2 linked regions of the Chryseolinea soli genome follow. The protein of the gene in region 2 interacts with the protein of the main gene of each other region in a pairwise test. Links are inferred from orthologs where the notes say so. Each region holds a gene or a part of one and is shown on either strand. Other genes may lie near its edges.

Region 1 (6,840 bases), 2.5 Mb from region 2 along the record:
CGCTTTTCAGCTACATCCAGGCGCTGGAACGCGCAGCAAAAGGCCGCTACCTGCCCACGAAATTGTATTACCTGATGGAGAAAAATTCCGTCCAAAAATTCGCCATGGAACACGAAGCCCACGACGACGAAATGGAAGGCATCCGCAACATCACAAAAGATTATACCCTCACGCCCCAGGCGCCGTTGCACGTAAAAGTTTTATACAACGAATTGAAAGGCTTCGAAAAAAGCCTCATCACCCACGCCCGCATCGAAAACGAAATCCTCTTCCCCAAGGCCATGGCCCTGGAAAGCAAAGTGAAGACCACCTTCTTCGAAAAAGCCAAGCTGAATTAACGACACGTCAACAGTTTCACGTCCCGACAAAAAACGTCTCCCGCGAATTGCGGCAAAATATTCTGTGGCTCATCCGTAAAACAACTGCGGTAAAACTTTCGTCGAAAAACATATTGGCGCACGCATCTCCAACGTTGTAGTTCCGTTCCTTAACCTACTATGCGAAAGATCATTCTGAACCTGGCCGTCAGCCTCGACGGCTTTATTGCCGGCCCCAACGGCGAATACGACTGGTGCTTTGCCGACGCCGACTACGGCATGACCAACTTCCTCAACAGCATCGACGCCGTGGTCATGGGCGGCAAATCGTACCGGCTTCTTCTGCAGTATGGCGCACCCTATCCGGAATATACGAACTACGTTTTCACACGCACCGAAAAATCAACACCGTATGCAAACGTGGTGTTCACCCGTGACGACATTGCTGAGTTTGTTGAAGCACTGAAAGAAAAAGAAGGGAAGAGCATTTGGTTGTTTGGTGGCGCGGAAATCATCCATCCTTTGCTGGAGAATGATTTGGTGGACGAACTGATGCTGTCGGTGCACCCGGTGCTGTTAGGCGATGGGTTGCCTTTGTTCCGGAAGTTAAATGAGCGGAAGGCTTTTAAGTTGATGGATAGTATTACATATCCTTCGGGGCTGGTGCAGCTGTATTATAAGAAGTGACTCTCATGTCGCGGGCACGATTTTTTTTAAAGAACTACGCTTAGATTCAAGACATCCAGAGTTTCGAGTGCGGCTTCATGTAGAACAAGACCTGGCAAACACCGATAGGCCGCTGGTCCCATCAAATGCTGCCTGATCCAATTGTGCTGTCCACGGGGTTCCTTGAAATCGTGCGAAGCCAGAGGAGGGGCGTGCCTGCGGAACGACGTGCTTTTGCTGATCGGCCAGAAGCACTTCACAAGTTTTGTTGTAGCTTGCCACCTCAACACACTTCTCAATGGGCAGGGTTCTCGCAATCGACTATGGCACTAAGCGCACCGGCATTGCTGTGACGGATCCCTTGCGCATTATTGCCACGCCGCTGGAGACCGTTGCATCGGCAGGCCTGTTGACTTTTTTAGTTGACTACGCAAAAAAAGAAACCGTCGACGAGTTTGTCGTCGGCATGCCCAAGACCCTTTTGAACGAAGACTCGGCCATTGCGCCGCTGGTACGGAAATTTGTGGAGACGTTGAAAAAAACTTTCCCCGACAAGGCCGTCCACCTGGCCGACGAGCGTTTTACAAGCAGCATGGCCATGCGCGCCATGATCGACGGGGGGATGAAGAAAAAGGACCGCCAGCAAAAGGGCAACGTCGACAAGATCAGTGCCACCATCATCCTGCAATCCTTCCTGGAAGCAAAACGCTAGTCTCCTCCTCCGTTTCAGGCCCGGTCCCGGAAAAGATTTTGCTCCAAAAGTATCTTCGTGGGCGAGAAAGAATTAATTGTGTGTTATTACCTTTGCGCCATGATCTATCCTATTATCATGTACGGCGATCCAGTGCTGCGTCAGCGGGCGAGCAACCTGGAACACGGCACGGACGTGCACCAGTTGATTGAAGACATGTTTGAAACCATGCACAATGCCAGTGGCATCGGGCTGGCCGCGCCACAGATCGGAAAAAGTATCCGGCTGTTTGTGGTCGATGGCACCATCATAGACGACGAGCCGGCCATGGCCGACTTCAAAAAGGTTTTCATCAACCCGGTGATGGTGGAAGAAGCCGGCGAACCGTGGGAATATGAAGAAGGCTGTCTCAGCATTCCAAACATCCGCGAAAAAGTATCCCGCAAGGAAAACCTCATCATCAAATACTACGACGCCGACTGGGTGCTCCATGAAGAGCACTACGACGGCATGAAGGCCCGCATCATCCAGCACGAATACGACCACATCGAAGGAAAAATGTTCGTCGATTACCTGACACCATTAAAGAAGCGACTGCTGAAGGGAAAGCTGGCCGATATCTCCAAAGGCAAAGTGGACACAGAGTACCGGATCGCCGCGCCCTTGAAAAAATAATGCCGTGGCAACCTCTCCGCTGCCCATGAATATTCCCTCGCGCTTACCCGACGTTGGCACCTCCATCTTCACTGTCATGTCGAAGATGGCGCTGGACTACGGTGCCATCAACCTGTCGCAAGGCTTCCCCGATTTCAGCATCGACCGCACGATCATCGAGCTGGTGCATCGCTACATGGTGGAAGACCACAATCAATATGCCCCCATGCCCGGGGCCGTGGCGTTGCGCAACGCCATTGCCGGGGTGATCGGCCGCACGTATGGACGTACCGTTGATCCCGAAACCGAGATCACCGTTACGCCCGGCGCCACGGAAGCCATCTTCTCCATCATTGCCGCTTTCATCACCACGGGCGACGAAGTTTTGTTGTTCGATCCGTCGTATGATTCCTACAACCCGGCCGTCCGCTTGAACGGAGGCATCCCGGTGCACCTCCACATGCGCCAGCCCGACTTCTCCATCGATTGGGCCGAGGTACGGCAAAAGATCACGTCGCGCACCCGCATGATCATGATCAACACACCGCACAATCCCACCGGCGCGGTGTTGTCCGAGGCCGACCTGCGCGAGCTGGAGCGCATCGCCTTGCAACACCATCTGCTCGTGTTGAGCGATGAGGTTTATGAACGACTCATCTATGACGGCACGCCACACCAAAGTGTGTTGCGCTATCCCGGGCTGGCCGCACAAAGTCTCGCCGTGTTTTCGTTTGGCAAGACCTTCCACGCTACCGGCTGGAAAGTGGGCTATGCAGTGGGACCGGCGGCGCTCATGAAGGAGGTGCGCAAGGCTCATCAGTTTATTGCCTTTTCGGTGAACACCCCGGTGCAACTGGCGTTGGCGGAGTACCTGCAAACACCGGATCACTACGAACGACTGGGTGACTTCTATCAGCAAAAGCGCGATTTCTTCCTGGAACAAATCAAGGGTTCGTCCTTTGAGCCGCGACCCTGCAAAGGATCATATTTTCAATTGGTCTCCTACCGCGGCATCTCCTCACAGCCCGACGTGGCCATGGCCGAGGAGCTGACGCAGAAATTTAAGGTGGCGGCCATCCCGGTCTCCGTTTTCTACCAGGATAAGACCGACAACCGGCTGCTGCGTTTTTGTTTTGCTAAAAAGGAAGAGACGCTGGCTAAGGCCTGCGAAATTCTCCGGAAACTTTAGGCCGTCCCGGAAACGGAACCGATCTTCCAACAGCTCGGAGCATAAAAAAATAAAAAGGCCCGAAAACGTGGCTGTCCGCCGATTTTAAACGCTTTCTATGCGACGGCCAAAAAGCGCTTCGCATTTCCCGCGGCATTTGTTTTCTTTGCGGTCCGGATAATTTTACACCTGCCATGCACGACTTAAAAATCACCTTAATTCAGTCGGATATTCACTGGGAAGACGTCGACGCCAATTTGTCGTCGTTCGAGGAGAAGATCTGGCAGATCAGTGGCTCGACGGACGTGATCGTGCTCCCGGAAATGTTCACGACCGGATTCACGATGTCGGCACAGAAATATGCCGAACACATGAACATGCGCACCTTCAAATGGATGAAGCAGATGGCCGATCAAACCGGCGCGCTCATCCTGGGCAGCTATATTGTGACGGTCCACGACCGCTATTACAACCGTTTGCTGTGGATGGAGCCGGGCGGAAATTTTAAGACTTACGACAAGCGCCACCTTTTCCGGATGGCCAACGAACATAAAACCTATGCGCCCGGCGAGAGCCTCCTCATCGGCACCTGGCGCGGTTGGAGGATCTGCCCCCTGGTTTGCTACGACCTGCGCTTCCCGGTGTGGAGCCGCAACAAGTGGGACCTCACTTCGAAAAGGCTTTCCTATGATGCGGCCATCTACGTGGCCAACTGGCCCATTACCCGCATCGATGCTTGGGATACGCTCTTAAAAGCCCGCGCCATTGAAAACCTAAGCTACATCGTGGGCGTGAACCGCATCGGCCAGGACGGCCAGGGCATTGAATATAACGGCCACTCGTCGGTGATCGGTCCCAAAGGCGACACGATCTATACCAACGAAGGCATGGAAGCCATCCGCACAACCGAACTCAGCGCCAACGCACTCCAGGCGTTCCGCGACCGCTTCCCGGCGTTCATGGACGCCGATGATTTCACGATCGAGTTTGAGGAATACGAAGAGTCGGATTATCTCCCCGGATAATCTCCCGCGGGCTTGAGGGGAAGGACCGGAAATTTCTCGGGGCTGTTTTCTATTTCGTTGCGCAACGCCTACTTTTGCACCTCGATTTGTAAACGCTTTAATCTCATAAACTTCCATGTCCAGCCGCAAGATCACCCGCGCCCTCATTTCTGTTTTCTATAAAGACAATCTGGAACCCATCGTTCACACGCTGGCCAAGCAAGGCGTGGAGTTTGTGTCGACCGGGGGCACGCAGGAATTTATTGAGAAGCTCGGCTACCCGGTGGTGCCGGTGGAGAAACTCACGGGCTATCCCTCCATTTTTGGGGGTCGCGTGAAGACCCTACACCCCGCCGTTTTTGGAGGAATCCTTTACCGGCGTGAAGATTCGGGTGATCTGAAACAGGCCCAGGAATTCAACATTGCGCCCTTGGACCTTGTCATCGTGGACTTATATCCCTTTGAAGAAACGGTGGCCAAAGGGGGTAGTGAAGAAGATATTATTGAGAAGATCGATATCGGCGGCATTTCGCTGATCCGCGGCGCGGCCAAAAATTTCCAGGATGTGCTCATCGTCTCGTCGCGCAAGCACTACGGCGCCTTGCTGAATCTGCTGCAGTCAGGCAACGGCACGACCTCGCTGGCGGAGCGGAAAAAGTTTGCCGCCATGGCCTTCGACGTCACATCGCACTATGACACGGCCATCTTCAACTACTTCAACCAGGAATTCCAATTCCCCGGTTTCAAGAAGAGCATCCCCGACGGGCGCACCCTCCGCTACGGCGAGAACCCCCACCAGCGGGGGACCTTCTATGGTGATCTCGACGGTTTGTTCGAGCAATTGAATGGCAAAGAGCTCTCCTATAACAATCTTGTCGACGTAGACGCCGCCGTGAACCTGGTGAAGGAATTCGATGGCGAGACCGCGTTTGTCATCATCAAACACACCAATGCTTGTGGTGTGGCGGTAGCCCCCACGGTAAAGGAAGCCTATCTGAAAGCCTTCCAGGCCGACACCCTTTCTGCTTTTGGTGGTGTGCTGGCCACGAACAAGAAGATCGACCTGGCCTCCGCCGAGGAGATCAACAAACTTTTCTTCGAGATCCTCATCGCCCCGGCATACGACGAGGACGCCTTGGCCTTGTTGAAATCGAAAAAGAACCGGATGCTCCTGCTGCAAAAACAGTCGCTGAAGGAAACCATTCAATATAAGAGCATCCTCAACGGCGTGATCGAGCAAGACCTCGACCTAAAGACCGACGCCAAGGAAGATCTGAAGGTTGTGACGAAGCGTGTACCGAGCGCCCAGGAGGTAGACGCCCTGTTGTTTGCCAGCAAGATCTGCAAACACACCAAGTCCAACACGATCATCCTGGCAGTTGACGGACAACTTGTCGCCAGTGGCGTGGGGCAGACCTCGCGCGTGGACGCTTTGAAGCAAGCGATCGAGAAGGCGGCCGCGTTTGGCTTCGCGCTCAACGGTGCGGTGATGGCTTCGGATGCTTTCTTCCCTTTCCCGGATTGTGTGGAAATTGCTCAACAACATGGGATCAGGGCGGTCATTCAACCCGGGGGTTCGGTGAAGGATCAGGATTCTATTGCCTTTTGTGACCAACACGAAATGGCCATGGTCTTCACCGGCATCCGACACTTCAAACACTAATAATGTTGTAGTTGTTGATTACTTCTTCGAGTGTAAGTTCCGAGCGATAAATTATTTTTACTGGCGCTAAAAAACTTACATTTTTGAAGCGTAAATCTTTAATTTGGTAAATTAAATGCAATTTTGCGTTTTACCCTCCAGTATATCAGGCGTTCACTACTTTTAACAATAGGCAAAAGACATACATGGCATTTTTTGACTTCTTCACCAGCGATATTGCGATAGACCTGGGCACTGCAAACACCCTGATTATCTACAAAGATAAGATCGTAGTCGATGAGCCCTCCATCATCGCGCTCGACAAAGTGAATACGAAAGTTCTGGCCATCGGCCGGGAGGCTATGCAAATGCATGAAAAGACCCACGATCACATCAAGACCATCCGCCCCTTGAAAGAAGGCGTGATTGCCGACTTCCAGGCAGCCGAGATGATGATCCGCGGTCTCATCAAAATGATCGACACGGGCAAACGCCTGTTCCCACCGTCATACCGCATGGTGATCTGTATTCCCTCGGGCATCACCGAAGTGGAGAAGCGCGCCGTGCGCGACTCGGCCGAACATGCCGGCGCCAAGGAAGTATATATGATCTATGAACCCATTGCTGCCGCCATCGGCACGGGCATCGATATCGAGCAACCCATCGGCAATATGATCGTCGACATCGGTGGAGGAACT
Region 2 (6,818 bases):
GGATAATGACCGAGGTGATCCAAAACAAGCTCGGCAATTCAAACACTCTCCAGTTACCGTCGGCACGACGCACCAGGTAGGCGCTGGTCCAGGCTGCGAAAACCATGATCACGCTTCCCATGAACAGCCACAGCCCAAATTTCTTGGGGTTCATCCCCAAGGGCTTCTGTGCTTCTTCAACGATCTTTATATCCAATGCCATACGCTTCATTCTTTATCAACCCTCGCCCTTGTTGGTGTTCTTCACCAACAAGCTTCCTTCCTGTCACTTTATTAATTCTTCCTTCACTACATCAAATCTTGTCCAACACATACGCGATCTGCACAATGGGCAAATACAAGAACGATGCAAACATGATCTTCAGCGCCGACTTCCGGTCGCCCGATTTCATCAATGAAAATGTCAATGCAAAAAATGCCACTCCACAAAGCGTTGCCACGATCGCAGAGTTGATGCCCGTGATGCCAAAGGTGGCCGGCAACAATCCCATCGGGATGAGGAACATGGTGTAGATCATGATCTGCACCGCGGTGTTCAAATCCTTTTGTCCGCCAGAGGGCAGCAGTTTGAAGCCCGCCTTTTTATAGTCCTCGTCGGCCACCCAGGCAATGGCCCAGAAGTGGGGGAACTGCCAGATGAATTGGATGCCGAAAATGATCAGTGCTTCATGCGAGATGATTCCCGTGGCGGCCGTCCAGCCTAACAGTGGCGGCAGGGCTCCGGGAATGGCGCCCACAAAAACGGCTACGGGGCCTACCCTTTTCAAGGGTGTGTAGACAAAACCGTAGAGGATCATCGACAACACCGACAAACCGGTGGTCAGCGGGTTGGTGAATTTCCAGAGGATATTTACGCTCGCCACGGTACAGATAGCCGCCACCAGGATGGCTTCGTTTACCGATACGCGGTGCGTTGGCAACGGGCGGTTCATGGTCCGGCCCATCAACACGTCCAGGTCTTTCTCAATAATTTGGTTGATGATGCCCGAGGCACCCGACAGCAGGAATCCGCCGAGGAACAGCATGCAGAAGGTGAGCCAGTTGATCTCACGTGAGGCCAGCACGAATCCAAACGCGCAGGAGAATGCCACGAGGAACGAGAGCCGGAATTTCAACAATTCCCAGTACGCTTTCGCTTTCGCGAGCACGAAGTTGATTCCGGTTAGCTGATCGATTTGTCCGACTATCATAGGCTATGCCAATGCAGGCTCTTCTTTTCTATTCATTTTCAGCAAGAACAAAAACTGTGTTCCGAAAGTGACTGTCGCAAACAGCAGGTGCACCGGCTGGAGGAACGGCGGCACAGCGAAATAGGCCATGCTCAAACCCGTTAAAATGGTCCCCAAAATTAGCAGGATTAGGGCAAGGGTAAAAGTTTTTGCCCCCTCAGTTTTACGCAATCTCAGGATTAATCCCACATGCATGATCAGCACAATCCACGAGAAGGAACGGTGAATAATGAACTCTCCTCCCAGGTTGGCGATCCATGCCTCGCGCACCACTACTTGCGACACGCGATCGATCGCTTCCCGCACCTGTGTGCCCAATAGGATCTGCACCAGCAACACGGCCATCGAGGCCACCAGCCACCAGAAGCCTATGGACGAATTGATCTCGGGGCGGTAGCTGCTCTGGTCTACGAGGTATACCAACAAAGCTACGATGAGCAGGGCCAGGAACATGTGTACTGTAATGGTCCACGGCGTGAGGTTGCTGGACACAACGAACGATCCCAGCCACCCTTGGAAACCGACCAGCACAAACGTTAGAAACGCCACCACGGTGAACCTGCGTTCGCTTTTCCAATAGCCCAGCGAAACCACGAAAACCGCGAAGATGAGAAAGCCGATGATAACCCCCACGATACGGTTCACATATTCGATCCAGGTCTTTACGGGATTGAAATCATTTTCGTGCAGCACCCCGGGATCGTTGAGGATACCCGCTGCCGTGGCGTCCATGCCTACGGCCGATAAATACTTCGCAAAGCGCTTATTCTTTTTGTCGCGGTGGGCGGCGTAGATTTCTTTGTAGTCCGGGGGCAATTGGGAAACCGAGGTGGGGGGCACCCAGTTGCCAAAGCATTTCGGCCAGTCAGGACAACCCATGCCAGAGCCGGTGCTGCGCACAATGCCTCCTACGAGGATGAGCACGTACACGGCAATAAGCGTTGAGAGGGTGAGCCTGCGAAATGATCTCATAATAATTTCCCCTGTGCCATAAAATGCGAGCGGATATGCTCTAAAAAATCAAGGTTCAAAGTGGGGAGAAGTCCGTCACTTTGAACCTTGAACCGAAGATCGTGTGTCGTCAATTAGTGCTTGCTTCCTTCCACCACAATAGATCCGTCGCCGTTCAAAGTCTCCAGTTTGATGAGATCATTTTCGTGCGGCAAGTTGGATTCCGGTGTTTCGGAGTACGGGATATTTTGAGGGATGTAGTCTTCCTTCGCACCCGGCTTGCTATAGTCGTAGGGCCAGCGGTATACGGACGGGATCTCTCCCACCCAGTTGCCGTGACCGGGATTGCGCGGTGTGGTCCATTCCAGCGTCGTGGAATCCCAAGGGTTGGCGGGGGCCAGTCTGCCGCGGAATATGCTATAGAAGAAGTTGAACAAGAAGATGAACTGGGCGCCCAGCGTAATGATCGCGGCCACGCTCACCAGCATGTTCAGGTCGGCAAAGCCGCTGAACGTTTCAAAGTTTGTCCAGGAATAGTAACGACGGGGGAAACCGGCGATACCGATGTAGTGCATGGGGAAGAACACCATGTACACACCCACGAAGGTCAGCCAGAAGTGGATGTAGCCCAGCGTAGGGTTCACCATTCTGCCAAAGAATTTCGGGAACCAGTGGTACACACCCGCCATCATCCCGAAGAACGACGCGCTACCCATTACCAAGTGGAAGTGGGCTACGACGAAGTACGTATCGTGCAATTGAATGTCGATGGCCGAGTTGCCAAGGAAAATACCGGTGATACCGCCCGTGAGGAAGAACGACACCAAACCGATAGAGAACAGCATGCCTGGCGTGAAGTGGATATTACCTTTCCACAGCGTGGTCACATAGTTGAAGATCTTCACCGCAGAAGGCACGGCAATGATCAGCGTGAGCAACATGAAGATGGAACCGAGGAAAGGGTTCATACCCGTTACAAACATGTGGTGAGCCCACACGATGAACGACAGGATGGCGATGAAGAGCATGGAACCGATCATGGCTTTGTAGCCGAAGATAGGCTTGCGCGAGTTGGTGGCGATGATCTCTGAAGAAAGACCGAGCGCCGGCAACAATACGATGTATACTTCGGGGTGACCCAGGAACCAGAACAAGTGCTGGAACAGGATGGGGCTACCGCCCTCGTGTGCCAACGCTTCGCCGCCGATATAAATATCCGACAGGTAGAAGCTCGTGCCAAAGCTGCGGTCGAAAACCAGCAACAAGGCAGCGGCAAACAATACAGGGAATGAAAGGATACCGATGATGGCCGTAAAGAAGAACGCCCAAATCGTGAGTGGCATGCGCGTGAAGGACATACCTTTTGTGCGCATGTTGATAACCGTCGTAATGTAGTTGATACTTCCCAGGAGCGAGCTCACAATGAAGAACACCATCGCTACCAGCCACATGGTCATCCCCAGACCCGAGCCTTTAATGGCTTGGGGCAATGCGCTCAACGGAGGATAGATGGTCCAACCGCCGGCGGCAGGTCCCGTTTCCAGGAAGAGCGAAATGAACATGATCACGCTCGACAGGAAGAAGAACCAGTAGGAAAGCATGTTCATGAAACCGGAGGCCATATCGCGGGCACCGATCTGCAGGGGAATGAGGAAGTTCGAGAATGTACCGCTCAGACCGGCTGTGAGCACGAAGAACACCATGATGGTTCCGTGCATCGTCACCAGCGCCAGGTAGAATTCAGGGTCCAGTTTTCCTTCGGGAGTAATCCAGCCGCCCAAAACAGGCTTGAGCCAATCCAGGTTTGTTTCGGGGAAACCGAGTTGCAGACGGAAGATCACGGAGAGTGTACCGCCCAGCAAGGCCCAGAAAATACCCGTGATCAGGAATTGCTTGGCAATTACTTTATGGTCTTGGCTAAAAATATATGTGGTCCAGAAATTACCTTCATGGTGCTCATGATCCTCATGATCATCGTGATGGTGAACATCTTGGTGGAGGTGAATATCGGTCGTTGCCATGTCTTGATAAATCTTTTAACCTATTGTTTTACTTCCGCTACTGTTGCGCCGGGATCTTTCTGCATGCCTGCCTGGATCATCGCCGCTTCCTTCAATGCTGCCGGTACCTTTTCGAGGTAGCCAGGGTTTTGTTTCAACCACGTTTCTTGCTTTGCCTTCCAGGCCTCATACGCCTCTTGACTCTCTACGACAACAGGCATTTTCATCGAGAAATGACCGCGTCCGCAAATTTCGGTGCACGCCAGTTCGTAATTAAAGTTCGGGTTGCCAAGCTCGTCACGCATTTCCTGTGTGGTCTTGGTGGCTTTGAATTTGAATTGGGTAGGCATGCCGGGCACGGCGTCCATTTTCACCCGGAAGTGGGGCAGGAACACGCTGTGCAGTACATCCTTGGCACGGATCTTCAACAGGATCTCCTGATCTACGGGGAAGTGGAGTTCCAGCGATTTGAAATCGTCGAAGGAATGCTTGTCGGAGAGGTCGAGACCAAATTCGTTACCGAAGTTGTCGATCAGTTTATAGCTTACTTTTCCAAGTTCTTTGTCTTTCACGCCGGGATAGCGGGCGGTCCATGCAAATTGCTGCGCCACGAGCTCGATCACTTCCGCATCTTTCGAAGCGGGGCTTGTGATGTCGTTCCAGGCGCGCAGACCGGTGAAGATCAGCACGGCCAACACGATCGCCGGAATGATGGTCCACGCCAACTCCAGGTAGTGGTTGTCGGGGAAATATTTGGCTTTGCGGCCTTCTTTGTATTGATATTGGTAGATGAACACGAACATCACGATGCTGATGATCACAAAAGCGATCACCGTCACCCACATGGTGATCCAGAACAAGTTGTCGGTGTGTTTTCCGTGTACGGAAGCGACGGGCAAAGTGTATTCGTGAAAATGGCTGAAGGAATACCAGAAGAACAAGCCGAGGCTTCCCACCATGAAAACGATAAAAAGGGCTGCATTTACTTTGTTCGCCGTACTTGACTTTTCGTCAACCACACCTCCTTTTGCAATGCTTACCAGGTTGCCTACCCGGAAGATCATATAGAGGATCCCCAGAATGAGAACAACGCCAAGAATAATAATCAAACTCATCATATCAGTTTCTATACATTAAATGTGGTGATGAAGACTCTCTTGTAACATCGGATCGTTTTTGCCCCAGAGCGGCAATTTCGTCAGACTATTCAGCACGACCAGCAGGAACACTGCGGCGAAGACCATGAACATACCGATCTCCACAAAGCCAATTCCTCCAGAGTGTTTCATAACGCCGGGCGTTACCATGTTGAAGAAGTCGAACCAGTGACCCACGATGACGATGGGGCAAACCAGCTTCAGTGTAGACAAGTGGCGCTTCGCATCGCGCGTCATGAACAACAGGAACGGCAACACGAAATTAACAATAATATTGAAGTAGAAGATCCAGCTGTACGGGCTGTTGCGCATCCGCTCCACGAAGTACACAGTTTCTTCGGGGATGTGTGCGTAGTAGATCAGCAGGAATTGCGAAAACCAGATGTAGGTCCAGAAGATGGAGAAGGCGAACACAAACTTGCCCAGGTCGTGGAGATGGTTTGCGTTAACGATCTTGAGATAGCCGGCGCTTTTCAAGTGTGCAGCGATGAGGGTGATCACGGCCAAACCGGTTACCCACCAGCTGGCGAATACGTACCAGCCAAACATCGTGCTGAACCAGTGGGTGTCAATGCTCATGACCCAATCCCAGGCTGCGATAGAGGAGCTGGCACCGAAGAATACAAGGAACCAAGCGGAAAGACCGCGGCTCTTATACCACCAGGAAGTTCCGCCTTCCAGGTCTTCGGAGATCATGTTCTGGCGGATCTTAGAGAAGAACCAGTACCACAAGCCGAAGAACAACACCATGCGGAAGATGAAAAAGACCGGGAAACTGCCGCCTTTCAAAGGCCAGAAAAAGAATGGACCTTTTTTGTTAATGATGGCGTCAAATTCAGCACCGCCTGTTTGATACAGATAGGCATGTGTCCAATGGAAAATGTCGTGCTTGGTAACGAACCAGAGGGCCAGCATGAGCAAGCCGGCAACCGGAATCCAAGTGCCCATGGCGAGCGCGATGCGCTGCACCCCTACCGACCATCCCGCTTGTGCTGCATATTGGACGGCTACGAAAAACAAACCGATGATGCCCAGACCGGCGAAATACACGTTGTTCATCCACAGGGTGGTGTACAGGCGCTTGATCCAATACTTGGTTTCGTGGTGCTCGGCACCGGCCTCGTGATGACCTTCGGAAGCTGCGGCATGTTCTTCAGCGCTGGCCACCAGGTGTGTGGCTTCTACTTTGGCACTGTGACCACCATGACCACCGCCATGCTCTGCTCCCTCAGCCTCTGCAGGGTCTTTCGACAAAAAGAGGCCAAGCACTAAAAGGAGTGCTCCAATGCCTAAGATGGCATAAAGCTTCGTCTTGAGCGATGGCTTGAATACATAATGTTCTTCCGTAACTTCTACTTGATGAGCCATTGTTTTATCGTTATCCGTTTTTCAGTTCTACGTTGGTACCTCAATTATTTTTGAAGGGTCTTCACATACTTGGCGATCTTCCAGCGGTCTTCGGGGCTGATCTGCGAGCCGTG

The links.
Region 1: the proteins of D4L85_RS20105 (region 2) and D4L85_RS09850 interact in binary tests that used the Escherichia coli proteins (3 or more experiments, as listed by UniProt). The link is inferred for Chryseolinea soli from one-to-one orthologs.

Annotation. Positions count from the first base shown.
Region 1 is NZ_CP032382.1:2,265,629-2,272,468, reverse strand. Bases 1,499-4,435 are described here. They hold D4L85_RS09850 (methionine aminotransferase), read left to right. Parts: upstream 1,499-2,353; coding sequence 2,354-3,517; downstream 3,518-4,435. Other genes in these bases: D4L85_RS09845 (amidohydrolase), read left to right, coding at 3,691-4,435; def (peptide deformylase), read left to right, coding at 1,795-2,349; ruvX (Holliday junction resolvase RuvX), read left to right, coding at 1,499-1,695. In the rest of the region: D4L85_RS09870 (hemerythrin domain-containing protein), read left to right, coding at 1-338; D4L85_RS09865 (dihydrofolate reductase family protein), read left to right, coding at 498-1,004; more of ruvX, read left to right, coding at 1,282-1,498; more of D4L85_RS09845, read left to right, coding at 4,436-4,521; purH (bifunctional phosphoribosylaminoimidazolecarboxamide formyltransferase/IMP cyclohydrolase), read left to right, coding at 4,637-6,163; D4L85_RS09835 (rod shape-determining protein), read left to right, coding at 6,349-6,840. UniProt on the Escherichia coli protein: Shows aminotransferase activity with methionine and histidine as substrates, and to a lesser extent also with phenylalanine.
Region 2 is NZ_CP032382.1:4,723,358-4,730,175, reverse strand. The notes cover bases 1,759-4,673. They hold D4L85_RS20105 (cytochrome c oxidase subunit I), read right to left. Parts: upstream 4,202-4,673; coding sequence 2,315-4,201; downstream 1,759-2,314. Other genes in these bases: D4L85_RS20100 (cytochrome c oxidase subunit II), read right to left, coding at 4,222-4,673; D4L85_RS20110 (COX15/CtaA family protein), read right to left, coding at 1,759-2,201. In the rest of the region: D4L85_RS20120 (cytochrome c oxidase subunit 3), read right to left, coding at 1-202; cyoE (heme o synthase), read right to left, coding at 294-1,190; more of D4L85_RS20110, read right to left, coding at 1,194-1,758; more of D4L85_RS20100, read right to left, coding at 4,674-5,298; D4L85_RS20095 (quinol:cytochrome C oxidoreductase), read right to left, coding at 5,314-6,705; D4L85_RS20090 (c-type cytochrome), read right to left, coding at 6,750-6,818. UniProt on the Escherichia coli protein: Cytochrome bo(3) ubiquinol oxidase is the terminal enzyme in the aerobic respiratory chain of E.coli that predominates when cells are grown at high aeration.